4 regions of the Mesorhizobium sp. B2-3-11 genome follow, and region 2 is predicted to be linked to each of the others. Evidence: predicted binding sites of a transcription regulator. Region 2 holds the regulator's gene; each other region holds the start of a gene.
The links. The regulator PhoB, encoded in region 2, activates phosphate uptake and scavenging genes when phosphate is short. The targets are predictions, from matches to a motif close to TGTCATNNANCTGTCAT.
Positions count from the first base shown of each region.

Region 1 (3,252 bases), on a different contig from region 2:
CTTCGAAGTCGGTCCGCTCGACGTGCGTGGCCGCACGGTCCAGCTCGGGCCGATGCTCGACGCCATCCTTGGCCGCCACGACTATCCCGAGCCGGTCGCCCGCCTGCTGGCGGAAGCCTGTGTGCTGACGGTGCTGCTCGGCACCTCGCTCAAGTTCGAAGGCAAGTTCATCCTGCAGACCCGTACCGATGGGCCTGTCGACATGCTGGTCGCGGACTTTTCCACGCCCTCGGCGCTGCGCGCCTATGCGCGTTTCGACGCCGCCCGGCTGGAGGCACTGATCGCGGCCGGCGAGACCTCGCAGCAAACGCTGCTTGGCAGCGGCGTGCTGGCACTGACCATCGACCAGGGCGCCCATACGCAGCGCTATCAGGGTATCGTCCAGCTCGACGGCGAGACGCTGGAAGAGGCGGCGCGCACCTATTTCCGCCAGTCGGAACAGATCCCGACCGACCTAAGGCTCTCGGTCGCCAAGCTGCTGACGCCCGGTGTCGGCGGTGCGCGCGAGCAGTGGCGCGCCGGCGGCATCCTGGCGCAGTTCCTGCCGCAATCGCCCGAGCGCATGCGCATTCCGGACCTGCCGGGTGGGGATGGCGATCCGCGCGAGGAGATCCATGATCCGACAGACAATTCCTGGCAGGAGTTGTTGGCCTTGCTCGGCACCATCGAGCCGACCGAATTGATCGACCCGACCATCGGCGCCGAGCGGCTGCTCTATCGCTTGTTCCACGAGCATGGCGTGCGCGTCTTCGGCGGCGTTCCCGTCGCCGATCAGTGCTCATGCTCCCGGGACAAGATCCGCGGCATCCTCGAAGGCTTCTCCGCGCAGGAGATCAAGGACAGCACCGAGGATGGCGGCATCCACGTCGCCTGCGAGTTCTGCTCGACGCGGTACGACTTCGATCCGGCGGAATTTGCGGCTCAGTGAGCTATCTTTCCTTCTCCCCGTTCACGGGGAGAAGGTGCCGGCAGGCGGATGAGGGGCAGCGCGACCGCCGGTGCTCAGTTCACCGTGCGCCTTGTCCCCGGCAGATCGAGCGAGAAGGCGGGGATTGCGATGTCGAACGTCTCGCCGCGCTTGTTGCGCATCGTGTAGCGTCCGACCATGATCCCGGACGGTGTCGAGAGCGGGCAGCCGGACGTATATTGATAGCTGTCGCCGGGATTGAGCTCCGGCTGGTCGCCGACAACGCCCGGCCCGCGCACTTCCTCGACCCGGCCAGCACCATCGGTGATGTGCCAGTAGCGCGACAACAACTGCACGAACTCGTCCGACTGGTTGTCGATCGTTATCTGATAGCCCCAGACATAGCGGTTCTCCGAGGGATCCGAACGGTCCTCGAGATAGAACGGCCTGACCTGCACTTCGATGTTGCGCGTCACGGCGCGGTACATGAGCGGCTCCAAACAATCCGACGATTTTCGACGCTCCCGGTGACAAGGTCAACGTGCGCGTCTTGTCGCGCCCGGCCTTGAAGCGCAGGTGCCGACAAAGAATGTCATTTAGGTGACACACGACAATGGTGGTGTGCACGAACCGGGCGACTCGGCGCTCTGTCGAACTGTTGAAAACGGCCATGATGCGGGCCGCCTTTCCGGAGTGACCAGATCTCGATGGAACTCACCTTCATAGCCGCCTCGCTTTCGACCGCTCTCATCCTCTCAAACGCCGCCAGCATTTCGCTCGCCGCCTCACGGCTGAAACGGCGCGGCACGATCGCCCCGCCCGCCGGCAAGTCGCAACCGGTATCGATCGTCGTCCCGTCGCGTGGCGTCGAGGCATTCACGCATGAAACGCTGGAACGCGCCTTCGCGCTCGACTGGCCACATTATGAGCTGATCTTCTGCGTCGCCCATGCGGACGACCCGGTGGTCAAACTGATAAACAGGGCGATTGCCCGGTTTTCCAAGGTGCCGGCCCGGCTGCTGATTGGCGATGACCGTGTCAGCGCCAATCCAAAGCTCAACAATTGCGTCAAGGGCTGGGAAGCGGCGCGCCACAACTGGGTCATCCTTGCCGATTCCAACGTCTTGATGCCGAGGGACTATGTCGAGCACATGATGGCGGCATGGCGGCCCGACACCGGTCTTGTCTGCTCGACGCCGATCGGTTCGCGACCCGAGGGTTTCTGGGCCGATGTCGAATGCGCCTTCCTCAACACATTGCAGGCCCGCTGGCAGTATGCCGGCGAGGCGCTCGGCCTCGGCTTTGCCCAGGGCAAGAGCATGCTGTGGAACAAGCCGATGCTGAACGCCAATGGCGGCATTCGCGCGCTGGCCGCCGAGATCGCCGAGGACGCCGCCGCCACCAAGCTGGTCAACGGCCTCGGCCTGCGCGTCAATCTCGTAGCGGCGCCCTTCGAGCAGCCGCTCGGCCAGCGTACCGTTGGCGAGATCTGGTCGCGCCAGGCCCGCTGGGCGCGCCTGCGCCGCGTCACCTTTCCGCTGTTCTTCGCGCCGGAACTCCTGACCGGCGCAGCGGTGCCTCTCGCGCTGGCGCTGGTTGCGGCGGCGAGCGCGGGCGTCAGCCTCTGGGCAACCGCGATTGCCATGTTGGCGGCCTTCTACCTTCCGGAATGCGCGCTGGCCTTGTCCAAGGGCTGGCATCTGTCGCCGCGCATGGTCGCGGCGATGATCGCGCGCGACGTGATGCTCCCGTCCATCTGGGCGCGCGGCTGGCTCGGCGGCGCCGTCGACTGGCGCGGCAATGCCATGACCATCCGCACCAAGGCGGCCGAATTGGAGGAGACGCCGTCGCGCGCCTGATCGCCGCGGACGACGCTCCTAAGCAGCTTATCTAGCGGCCTGCAAAGCCTGCGCGATGTCTTCCAGCAGGTCGTCGGCGTCCTCCAGGCCGACAGACAGCCTGAGCGTGCCAGGCCCGATGCCGAGTTCGGCGCGGGCCTCGTCGCTCAAATTCTTGTGCGTCGTCGTCGCGGGATGGGTGATCAGGCTCTTGGCATCGCCGAGATTGTTCGAGATCAGCACGATGTCGAGGGCGTTCTGCAGGGCGAAGGCCGCCGGCTTGCCACCCTTGACGTCGAGGCAAATCAGCGTCGAGCCGCCCGACATCTGCTTCTTGACGATATCAGCCTGCGGGTGGTCGGCGCGGCCGGGATAGATGACGCGAGCGATCTGCGGCTGCTCGGCCAGGAAGTCGGCGATCCTGCCGGCGCTTTCCGTCTGCTGGCGCACGCGCAGCGGCAGCGTCTCGAGGCCCTTCAGCAAGGTCCAGGCATTAAACGGCGACAG
Region 1 covers NZ_VFVS01000014.1:139,599-142,850, forward strand. The annotation lists gene FJ960_RS19660 (Hsp33 family molecular chaperone) at 1-928, shown strand, start outside; gene apaG (Co2+/Mg2+ efflux protein ApaG) at 1,003-1,395, opposite strand; gene FJ960_RS19670 (ceramide glucosyltransferase) at 1,615-2,766, shown strand; gene FJ960_RS19675 (O-succinylhomoserine sulfhydrylase) at 2,794-3,252, opposite strand, start outside.
Region 1: FJ960_RS19670 (ceramide glucosyltransferase) is a predicted target of PhoB. The motif match lies at 1,498-1,514, and genes of this name have one in related genera.

Region 2 (3,252 bases):
ACGAGCCGGCCTCGGCGCTCGACCCATTGTCGACCGCCAAGATCGAGGAATTGATCGACGAGTTGCAGGCCGACTACACGATCGTCATCGTCACCCACAACATGCAGCAGGCCGCGCGGGTCTCGAAGCAGACGGCTTTCATGTATCTGGGCGAGCTGGTCGAATTCGACAAGACCGAGAAGATCTTCACGTCGCCTCGCGAGAAGCGCACGCAGGACTACATCACCGGCCGCTTCGGCTGATCTCACGCATACGAGGACCAGGATCATGGCCGAACACACAGTCGCAGCCTTCGACGAGGATCTCGGACAGATCAGCAAGCTGATCAGCGACATGGGCGATCTTGCCGGCACGATGGTCGGCGGCGCCACCAAGGCGCTGCTGAATTCCGACAATGCGCTGGCACAGCGCGTCGTCTCCGATGACGCCATCATGGACGCGCGCCAGCGCGAACTCGACGATCGCGCCATCACCCTGATCGCCAAGCGCCAGCCGATGGCCGACGATCTGCGTCATGTCGTCGGCTCCATCCGCATGGCGGGCGATCTCGAACGCATCGGCGACCTTGCCAAGAACATTGCAAAGCGCGTCGGCTCCGTCGGCCTTACCGCCACCCCGCGCGATCTGTCGCACTCGATAGATTCCATGGCGCAGCTGGTGCTGATCCAGGTGCAGGGGGTAGTCGAGGAATACGCGGCAGGCGATGCCGCCGCCCTCGCCAAGCTCAGGAATGACGACGAACGCATCGACATCAAATACACTTCGGTGTTCCGCGAACTCCTGACCTACATGATGGAGGATCCCCGCAACATCACGGCTTGCACGCATCTTTTGTTCTGCGCCAAAAATCTCGAACGCATCGGCGACCACGTGACCAACATTGCCGAGAATGCATATTATGTGCTGACCGGTACCCAACTGCCCGCCAACCGTCCGAAGCAGGACGAGACGGCGATGTCGGTGCCGGCGGCTTGACGGCAGGGATGATCGATCGATGATCGCGCCACGCATCATGGTGGTGGAGGACGAGGAGCCGCTCGGTGTGCTCCTCCGCTACAATCTCGAATCCGAGGGTTACCAGGTCGAGGTGGTGACACGCGGCGACGAAGCCGAGATACGCCTCCAGGAAAACGTGCCCGACCTCCTGGTGCTCGACTGGATGGTGCCGGCGGTTTCCGGCATCGAACTCTGTCGGCGCCTGCGAATGCGGCCCGAGACCGAGAGGCTGCCGATCATCATGTTGACGGCGCGCGGCGAGGAGAGCGACCGCGTGCGCGGCCTCTCGACCGGTGCCGACGACTATCTGGTCAAGCCGTTCTCGACACCGGAATTCATGGCCCGGGTCAAGGCGCTGCTGCGCCGCGCCAAGCCGGAAGTGCTGTCCAGCGTGCTCAAGGTCGGCGACATCGTGCTCGACCGGGAATCGCACCGGGTCTATCGCAAGAAGAGCGAGATCCGGCTCGGACCGACCGAGTTCCGGCTGCTCGAATTCATGATGCGTCATCCCGGCCGCGTGTTCTCGCGCAGCCAGCTGCTCGACAATGTCTGGGGCGAGACGATCTATATCGATGAACGCACCGTGGACGTGCATGTCGGCCGGCTGCGCAAGGCGGTCAACAACGGCCGTATGCCGGACGTGATCCGCACCATTCGCGGCGCCGGCTACGCGATCCGCGAAGACTGAAATCAGGCTACATTCTTGCCCGGAACGCCGGGCCTCGCCAGCACGCCCGGCGCGAAAATCTCCTGGTCCACGAAGGTCAATGCGCGCATAGCGCAACCTTCGCGGATGAGCGGCAGCTCGTTCGGCTCGGTGTCGAAGGAAATCGATTCCGAATGCTGGCCGCCGGCGGTCTGGCCGATGGCCTCGCGCAAGGCCGGCTCGATCAGGTCGAAGGCGGCGGCGCTGACGCCGACCATGGCGACGGGTGCGGGATCGATCAGCGCGAACAGGCTGCCCAGCCCATAGCCCAGCGCCTCGCCGGCCTTGCGATAGGCTTCGCGCTCCGGTCCGTCTTTCTCCCTTGCCGTCGCGGCGAGTGTCCGCATCTGCGCATCGCTGACATCTGCGACCGGTTCGGCGTCCTCGCCAAGCTGCCTGGCGTTGCGCCAGATGGCGTAGTTGCCGGCATAGGCCTCGACGCAGCCGCGCCGTCCGCAGCGGCAGAGCGCGCCTCCCGGGCGATGGATCATGTGGCCGAACTCGCCTCCCGATGAATGCGTGCCGGTGAACAGCTCGCCCTTCAGCACCAGGCCCATGCCGATGCCGTGCGAGAGCAGGATGGCGATGAAGTCGTCGCGGTAGCGTTCGGGGTCGCGCCAGCGCAGCGCCACCGCCATCATGTTGCAGTCGTTCTCCATGGTGGCGGGGATGCCGAACTCGGCTTCAAGTATGTCGGCGAAGGGAATGTTCGTCTGCGGCGTGATCGGCGACCACAGCATCGCACGCGCCTCGCTGTCGGTGATGCCCTGGATCGCCAGCGCGATGCGGGCAATACTGCGGACGTCGAGATCGGGGTCCTCGAGGCGCCGCCGCACTATTGCCGTGCATTCGCCGATCAGCGCCTCGCGCGACATGGTCAGCGTGTCCAGCCGTCGCTGTTCCTCGGCGACCACCTGGCCGGAATAATCGATGACGGCGACGGACAGGAAATTCAGCGACAGCACCACGGTCATCACAGCCGCGGCCTCGGGGTTGAGGCCAAGGCCAACCTGCGGCCGGCCGCGTTTCAGTGAACCGGCTTCGTTCGGCTTGCCTTCGGTCAGGATACCCTCGTCGATCAGGTCGGCTGATATCGCCGATATGGTCGAGTGGCTGAGGCCGGTGGTGGCGGCGATCTCGGTGCGCGAGGGCTGACCACCCTGACGCACGGCTGCAATCACCATGGCGCGGTTGCGCCGGCGCAGATCGTCGTGGCGGATTCCGACCGACATGCTTCCCACATCCTCCCCGTCGCCGCGGTTCTTGACACCCCCTCGAACCTCTCCGGCAATGGGCCGAATACTGGCAGATGCGGCAGGAGCTGTCATTTATTTATTGCGGGACTCGAAAAAAGGCTCCCGGCACCTCAAAATCCATCAGAATCGATGTTGACAGTGTTCCGACGATGGATCAGTATTTTTTCGAGGCTCGAAAAAATAGGGCCTTTGTGCCGGCCTTCGGGCCAGTTTGGTCGCGCCATACGCGGCGCAGGGAGGATATACCATGAAGAGATTCACAGTCGCCATCCTGGCGGGTGTCGCCATGTCGCT
Region 2 covers NZ_VFVS01000004.1:89,565-92,816, reverse strand. The annotation lists gene pstB (phosphate ABC transporter ATP-binding protein PstB) at 1-242, shown strand, start outside; gene phoU (phosphate signaling complex protein PhoU) at 268-975, shown strand; gene phoB (phosphate regulon transcriptional regulator PhoB) at 995-1,684, shown strand; gene FJ960_RS07695 (ROK family protein) at 1,687-2,934, opposite strand; gene xylF (D-xylose ABC transporter substrate-binding protein) at 3,206-3,252, shown strand, end outside.

Region 3 (3,252 bases), on a different contig from region 2:
GTCGACGCAAAGAGCGCGATTTCCGACGACCTGCTGCGATCCAACAATTCGCCCGAGCAAGGCATCGCTTTCGGTGCCGGCGCCATCGACAGCTGGTTCTCGAGTTTGAGCGATGAAATCGACATCAGGGAACTCGTCAAACTGGTGGAAGGTGCGCAGCATGGGGTCTTTTTCGTGATGTTTCAGCCGGGCAACGAGCCGGTGCGAACATTGCTCAGGCTTCAAAAGGAGAAGAAGCTCTATGTGCGCGGCGTCGCGACCCGATTTACCGGCAAGGGTCTCGAGGAGTTCAAGCTGCTGAAGGCGAAGCCCGAGGATTTTTTCCTCGATGCGGCGCAGGACACCGGGGTTGAGAAACCGGTTGGGCAATGGGCCGTGGAAGGTACGGCTGCCGACTTCCAATCGGCCATAGGTCACGCCATCACGCATTCAAAAGTGCTGGTGATCGATCCATTCAGCGACGATCCCATCGTCGTCACGGGCTCACATAATTTTTCGCACTCGGCGAGTGCCGCAAACGACGAGAACTTCATCGTCATTCGGGGCCACAAGAAGATCGCCATGCACTACGCCATCAACGCCATGCAGACCTACAGCCACTATCGCTGGCGTGCCTATCTCGCGGAGGCGGCCAAGGAGAGGAAGGATCCCTTCCAATATCTGTCGCGTGACCCGGACTGGCAAAAGCGCCGGACCTCCGGCGAGACCAAGCGGATGCTGGCGTTCTGGATGGCAGGCACCTAGAGCAATTCCGGGAAAACCGTGAAGTGGTTTCCCGGGAAAAGCGCGCGGCGCTTTCCCCGCGGGAATTGCGTCAAGACAAAGCGTTAGAGCCGTTTGCCGTTCCCGGGAGGCGGCGAACGGCTCAGCGTGCCGTCGCCGTAGATCATGCGGCCGGCGCGGAAGGTTGCTCGCACACGTGGCACCGGCTGGCGGTCGGCGACGACGAGATCGGCCAGAAGCCCGGCTTCGATGGCGCCGCGATCGGTGAGCCCGAGTGCCTCGGCCGGATTAGCGCTTGTCAGCGCCGCAGCCTTCGCCAGGCCACCGTCGCGCAGCTCCGCCAGGCCGAGCACGGCCGGCAGGATCGAGGCCGGGTGATAGTCGCTGGCCAGCATGTCGAGCAGCCCGGCCTCATAGGCCTGGCGGGCGGAAAGATTGCCCGAATAGGATTCTCCACGCAGCGCGTTGGGCGCGCCCATGGCCGTATACATGCCCAGCCGGCGGGCTTCCCGCGCAGCCTCCAGGGTCACCGGGAATTCGCTGAGCACGGTTCCCAGGCCGTGGACAAATTCCACCTTTTCCAGAGTGTCGTCATCGTGCGAGGCGAGCACGATGCCGCGGGCGCGGGCAAACGCCGACAGGCTCTGCAACGTGCCGAGCACACCGCCATGCCCGTTTCGATCGGCCATGCGCTTGCCGACGACCTCGGATACATCGGCTATCGACATGCCGCGCTCCTTGGCCATGCGGGCGATATACAATTCGACATCGCGGTACTGTCCCTGTCCGGGCGTATGATCCATCAGCGAAACCAGATGCAGCTTGCCGGCATCCATCAATCTTTCCAGCACGCCGACAGCCGCGGTGAACGTCACCTCGAAACGGGCATGGATGCGGTGATCGACCAGAAGGTCGTCTTTCAGCCCGGTGATGGTCTCGATGATCGAAGATGTATGTTCTTCCGAGCGCAGCAAGGCTGCGGTGGCGCTGTTGCCGATGAAGGAGAGCGCGGCATAGGCGGTGGTCACGCCGCAGGAGGCCAGCCGCTTGTCGAGTTCGGCGATGCCGATTGCCATCGGCACGTGGACCCCGCTGCGCGGCTCCACTTCCCGCTCCACCATGTCGCCATGCATATCGATGAAACCGGGCAGCAGCAGGCGGCCGCCGCCGATGAGGTCGGCGTTCTCGACAGGCTGGTCGCGGATCTCGGCGATCCGGCCGTCTTCGATCCTGACAGCGCCATTGGCAATGACGCGGTCGCGCAGGACAATCTCGAATTCACTCAGCCACATGTCCTATTTCTTCGTGTGATCCCGGTGGGGCGCGGCCCTGTCTGTCCGTTCAAGCATGGTCGTCTCCGAAAACAGCATTCCACATTTCCGATCGCCCTCCGGCCGGGCTGCCTCAAGGCGTGTCACGTGGATGGTTCATTCCCGAGGATCGGATAAGCTCGGTTGGTGACAGCTTTATTTCGGTCATCGAAGTCATCCCTGCCGCCCACCAAAAGCGGTCGCGGCAAATGTCAACGCCACGGGGAGTTTACGCCGTGAGCATATCTCTCCATATGATCCCGGCATCGGCTTTCCCGCCCCGCCCACCGATTAAGTGTTTTGTGAACAGCATCGCACTTTGCTAATATTGCCGTCACTGTGCTCGGCGAGGAAATCGCAGCATGTCGGAGAAGAGCCCGGTCGCGTTGCCGGCGGCGTCGGTAGCAACAGGTTTTCTGGGCGGCAACGGCAAAAATGCGTCCGAAGCCCGGCATGAGCGCCGGATCCTGACCGCGCTCTGCTACGACCTGGTCGGATCGACCGACCTTCTTGCCATCCTGGACATCGAAGAGTTCGAGGAACTGATATCAGCCTTCCAGCGGGCGGCGAGACAGGCGGTCGCGTCGTGCTCGGGTGCCGTCCAGGTCGAGGTCGGCGATGGCGGCGTTGCTTTGTTTCCCGCCGAAATAGACGCCAAGGACGCGGCATCGCTGGCGATCCGGGCCGGGCTCGAAATCATCGACGCCTGCAGGCGGGTCGGTTCGGACCAAGGCCGCGCCGATCTGCATGTCCGGGTCGGAATCGCGACATCGATGACCCTGATCCACAAGGGTGACGCCGACACCGGTCGTGACAATGTCACCGGCCCTGCCTTCGCGATGGCCACGCGGCTCCAGGCCATCGCGCAGCCGGATACGGTGGTGGTCTCGGACGCGACGCGCAACCTGGCGCGACGGTCGCATGTGTTCAGCTTCAGGGGCCCCCATGCGATCAAGGGGTTTGCCGAGCCGGAGCTGGTCTGGCGCGCGCTGAGTCACAAGCGCGAGGTCGACCGCTTCTTCGCCTTCGGGCGGCTGAGCAGTCCGCTCGTCAATCGCGAGGCCGAGCTCGCCACGATCGCCGAAGCATGGGACAGCGCCGTCGCGGGAAACGGCGGCGTGGTGGTGATCGAGGGCGAGGCCGGCATCGGCAAGTCGCGCATTCTTCACGAAGTGCGCCGGCGCACGCGTCACCAGCGCGCGAAACTGCTGCTCTTCCA
Region 3 covers NZ_VFVS01000021.1:23,448-26,699, reverse strand. The annotation lists gene FJ960_RS24605 (phospholipase D-like domain-containing protein) at 1-744, shown strand, start outside; gene FJ960_RS24600 (alpha-D-ribose 1-methylphosphonate 5-triphosphate diphosphatase) at 828-2,015, opposite strand; gene FJ960_RS24595 (AAA family ATPase) at 2,396-3,252, shown strand, end outside.
Region 3: FJ960_RS24600 (alpha-D-ribose 1-methylphosphonate 5-triphosphate diphosphatase) is a predicted target of PhoB. The motif match lies at 2,181-2,197, and genes of this name have one in related genera.

Region 4 (3,252 bases), on a different contig from region 2:
GGATGCCGGCTACACCGTCGAGACGCAAGGCTTTCCGAGTGCCTGAAGGCTGGATTCACGGTGCCGCGCGGTCTATCTGAGGCAGATTGCTGAGTTACGGATGGCGCGATGAAAGATTATGAACACCCGTTCTTCCGCCCGCTTTGGCGGCGCATCGCCGTCGTCGCGGTCTGCCTGATCTGGTCGGTGATCGAATTCGCTTCCGGCACGCCGTTCTGGGGCGTGATCGCGCTCGGTTTCGCCGGCTACGGCGCCTGGCAGTTTTTTTATCTCTACAAGCCGGCTGAAGAAAAAGAGGCCGAGCCCGAACCGAAGGAGTGACTGGTCGCGTAGGCGATTAGCTTGCAGCGCCTCGGCCAATCTGAGGCGTCTGCGATGATCCTTTTGAACAACCGGTGAAATCGTCGGCCTGGACAAGCTGCAACCCGTCAAGCCACTGGAACAGGAGAGACAAAATGTCCAAACTGCTCGTCAAAGCCGACAAGGGCCATGGCCGCGTCGCGCATGTGACGCCGAAAAGCGCCGGCTGGACTTATGTCGGTTTCGACCTGCATCGGCTGAAACCAGGCGAAAGCGCCTCGGGAAAGACGGACGACCGTGAAGTCTGCCTGGTGTTCGTGACCGGCAAGGGTACCGCGACAGCCGCCGGCAAGGATCTCGGCCTGCTCGGCGAGCGCATGTCGCCTTTCGAGGGCAAGCCGTGGTCCGTCTACGTGCCGCAGGGATCGGACTGGTCGGTGACGGCCGATACCGAGCTGGAACTTGGCGTGTGCTCGGCGCCCGGCCTTGGCGGCGGCCTGCCGGTCCGGGTGATCGGACCGGACGATCTCGGCCAGGAGGTGCGGGGCAAGGGCACCAACACGCGCTACGTCACCAACATCCTGCCGGAAGGCCAGCCCGCCGACTCATTGCTGGTGGTCGAGGTCATCACGCCCGGCGGCCACACGTCGAGCTACCCGCCGCACAAGCATGACCAGGACAACCTGCCCGCTGAATCCTATCTCGAGGAGACCTACTACCACCGCCTCAACCCGCCGCAGGGCTTTGCCTTCCAGCGCGTCTATACCGACGCCGACAAGGATGGCCGGCGCGCGCTGGACGAAGCCATGGCGATCGAGGACGGCGACGTGGTGCTGGTGCCCAGGGGCTATCATCCCTGTGCCGCCTGCCACGGCTATGACCTCTATTATCTCAATGTGATGGCCGGGCCGAAGCGGACGTGGAAATTCCACAATGCGCCCGAGCACGAATGGTTGATGAAGGCCTGACCGCTCTGCGTTTCCGGCTGAACCTATTGGTCCAGCTTTGAAAAATCGTCGGCTAACGACCCTGAGGGTCGATTTGCCTTCGAAAACCCTTCAAAGCTTCGTCAATCCGTCATGGAAATCACCTATGGCAACAGTTCCAGTGCATGTCACCCAAAAGTGCGTAGCGGTTTTGGGACGACGACATGCACCAAATGAAGATTTAAAGCGCGTCGCACCCTCACTTCAAACGCGGCGCGCTTTAACGAGGACTTCCCATGCGTTATGCCATTTATTTCACTCCCCGGCAGGACGAGCCGCTGGCGCGAATCGCCGCCAACTGGCTGGGCCGCGACCCGTTTGGTGCCGCGACCAGGCCTGTTGAGGCCGTTGCCGACTTGTCTGCGGCGGAAGTGGCCTTCCACACCGCTTCGGCGCGCCGCTATGGCTTTCATGCCACGCTGAAAGCGCCCTTCCACCTGGCTGCCACAGAGACCGAGGCTTCGCTGCGCGCGGCGCTCGACCGTTTTGCCGAAGCAACGCCTGTCGTGACGGTCCCGCGCCTTGTCGTCAGCCAGATCGACGGCTTCTTCGCGCTTGTGCCGGATGGTCCGCTGCCTCCGCTCAACCGCTTCGCCGACGACGTCGTGCGCGATTTCGACCGGTTTCGCGCTCCGTTGAGCGAGGCCGAGATCGAGCGGCGCAGTCCGGATTCGCTGAAGCCGGCCGAGTTTCGCAATCTCTGCCAATGGGGTTACCCCTATGTCTTCGACACCTTCCGCTTCCACATGACCCTGTCCGGCCGAGCCGGACCGCAGGAAAGCCCCCGGCTGCGCGCGGCGATCGACAGCCTTTTCGCCGATGTGTTGCGCCAGCCCGTGCTGGTGGATGCGCTGACATTGTTTGTCGAACCCGAACCCGGTGCGCCGTTCATGGCGCTTTCCCAGCACGGCCTCGGACGCCGCCCGGCCCGGAAAATCGCCTGAACGAACCCGACTGCAAGAATCAAGGACTACCCGCAATGACCGTCGAAACTGTCCTTTCCAACGCCCGCATCGTTCTTGCCGACGAGATCGTCGAGGGTTCACTGGTGCTGCGCGACGGCTTTATCGCCGGCATCGATGCTGGCACTGGCCGCATCGGCGAGGACATGGGCGGCGACTATATCATTCCCGGGCTGGTCGAACTCCACACCGATCATCTCGAAGGCCATTACGCGCCGCGGCCGAAAGTGCGCTGGAACCCGATCGCCGCGGTGCTTGCCCATGACGCGCAGGTCGCGACCGCCGGCATCACCACCGTGCTCGACGCGCTCCGCGTCGGCATGGACGAAGACGCCGACCTGACATTGGACGACATCCGCAAGCTGGCCGATGCGATCGAGGACAGCGTTGCGCAGGACCGTCTGCGGGCCGATCATTTCCTGCATCTTCGCTGCGAGGTTTCAGCGCCGGATTGCCTCAAGGCATTCGCCAATTTCGACGGCGACGAGCGGGTCAGGCTGGCATCGCTGATGGACCATGCGCCGGGCCAGCGCCAGTTCGTCAATCTGGAAACCTATGCCTACTACTACCAGCGCAAGCTGAAACTCTCGGATCGCGACTTCCAGAAATTCTGCGAGAAGCGGATGGACGAATCGGCACGCAACTCCGGACCGAACCGCGTCTTCATCGCCGCCGCCTGCCAGGAGCGCGGTATCGTGCTCGCCAGCCACGACGACGCCACGTCGGCCCATGTCGACGAGGCCATTGAGCAGGGCGTGCGGGTGGCCGAGTTCCCGACCACCGAGGAAGCGGCGCGGGCCTCGAAGGCCGCCGGGCTCGGCGTGCTGATGGGCGCGCCCAATGTCATGCGCGGCGCCTCGCATTCGGGCAATGTCTCGGCCCGCACCTTGGCCAGCGACGGCCTGCTCGACATCCTGTCCTCCGATTACATCCCCTTCAGCCTGATCCAGTCGGCCTTCTTCCTCGGTGACATGGTCGAAGGCATTTCGCTGCCGCAGGCCGTC
Region 4 covers NZ_VFVS01000011.1:42,632-45,883, forward strand. The annotation lists gene iolE (myo-inosose-2 dehydratase) at 1-46, shown strand, start outside; gene FJ960_RS16435 (DUF3329 domain-containing protein) at 109-321, shown strand; gene iolB (5-deoxy-glucuronate isomerase) at 456-1,268, shown strand; gene FJ960_RS16445 (DUF1045 domain-containing protein) at 1,523-2,230, shown strand; gene FJ960_RS16450 (alpha-D-ribose 1-methylphosphonate 5-triphosphate diphosphatase) at 2,266-3,252, shown strand, end outside.
Region 4: FJ960_RS16445 (DUF1045 domain-containing protein) is a predicted target of PhoB. The motif match lies at 1,365-1,381, and genes of this name have one in related genera.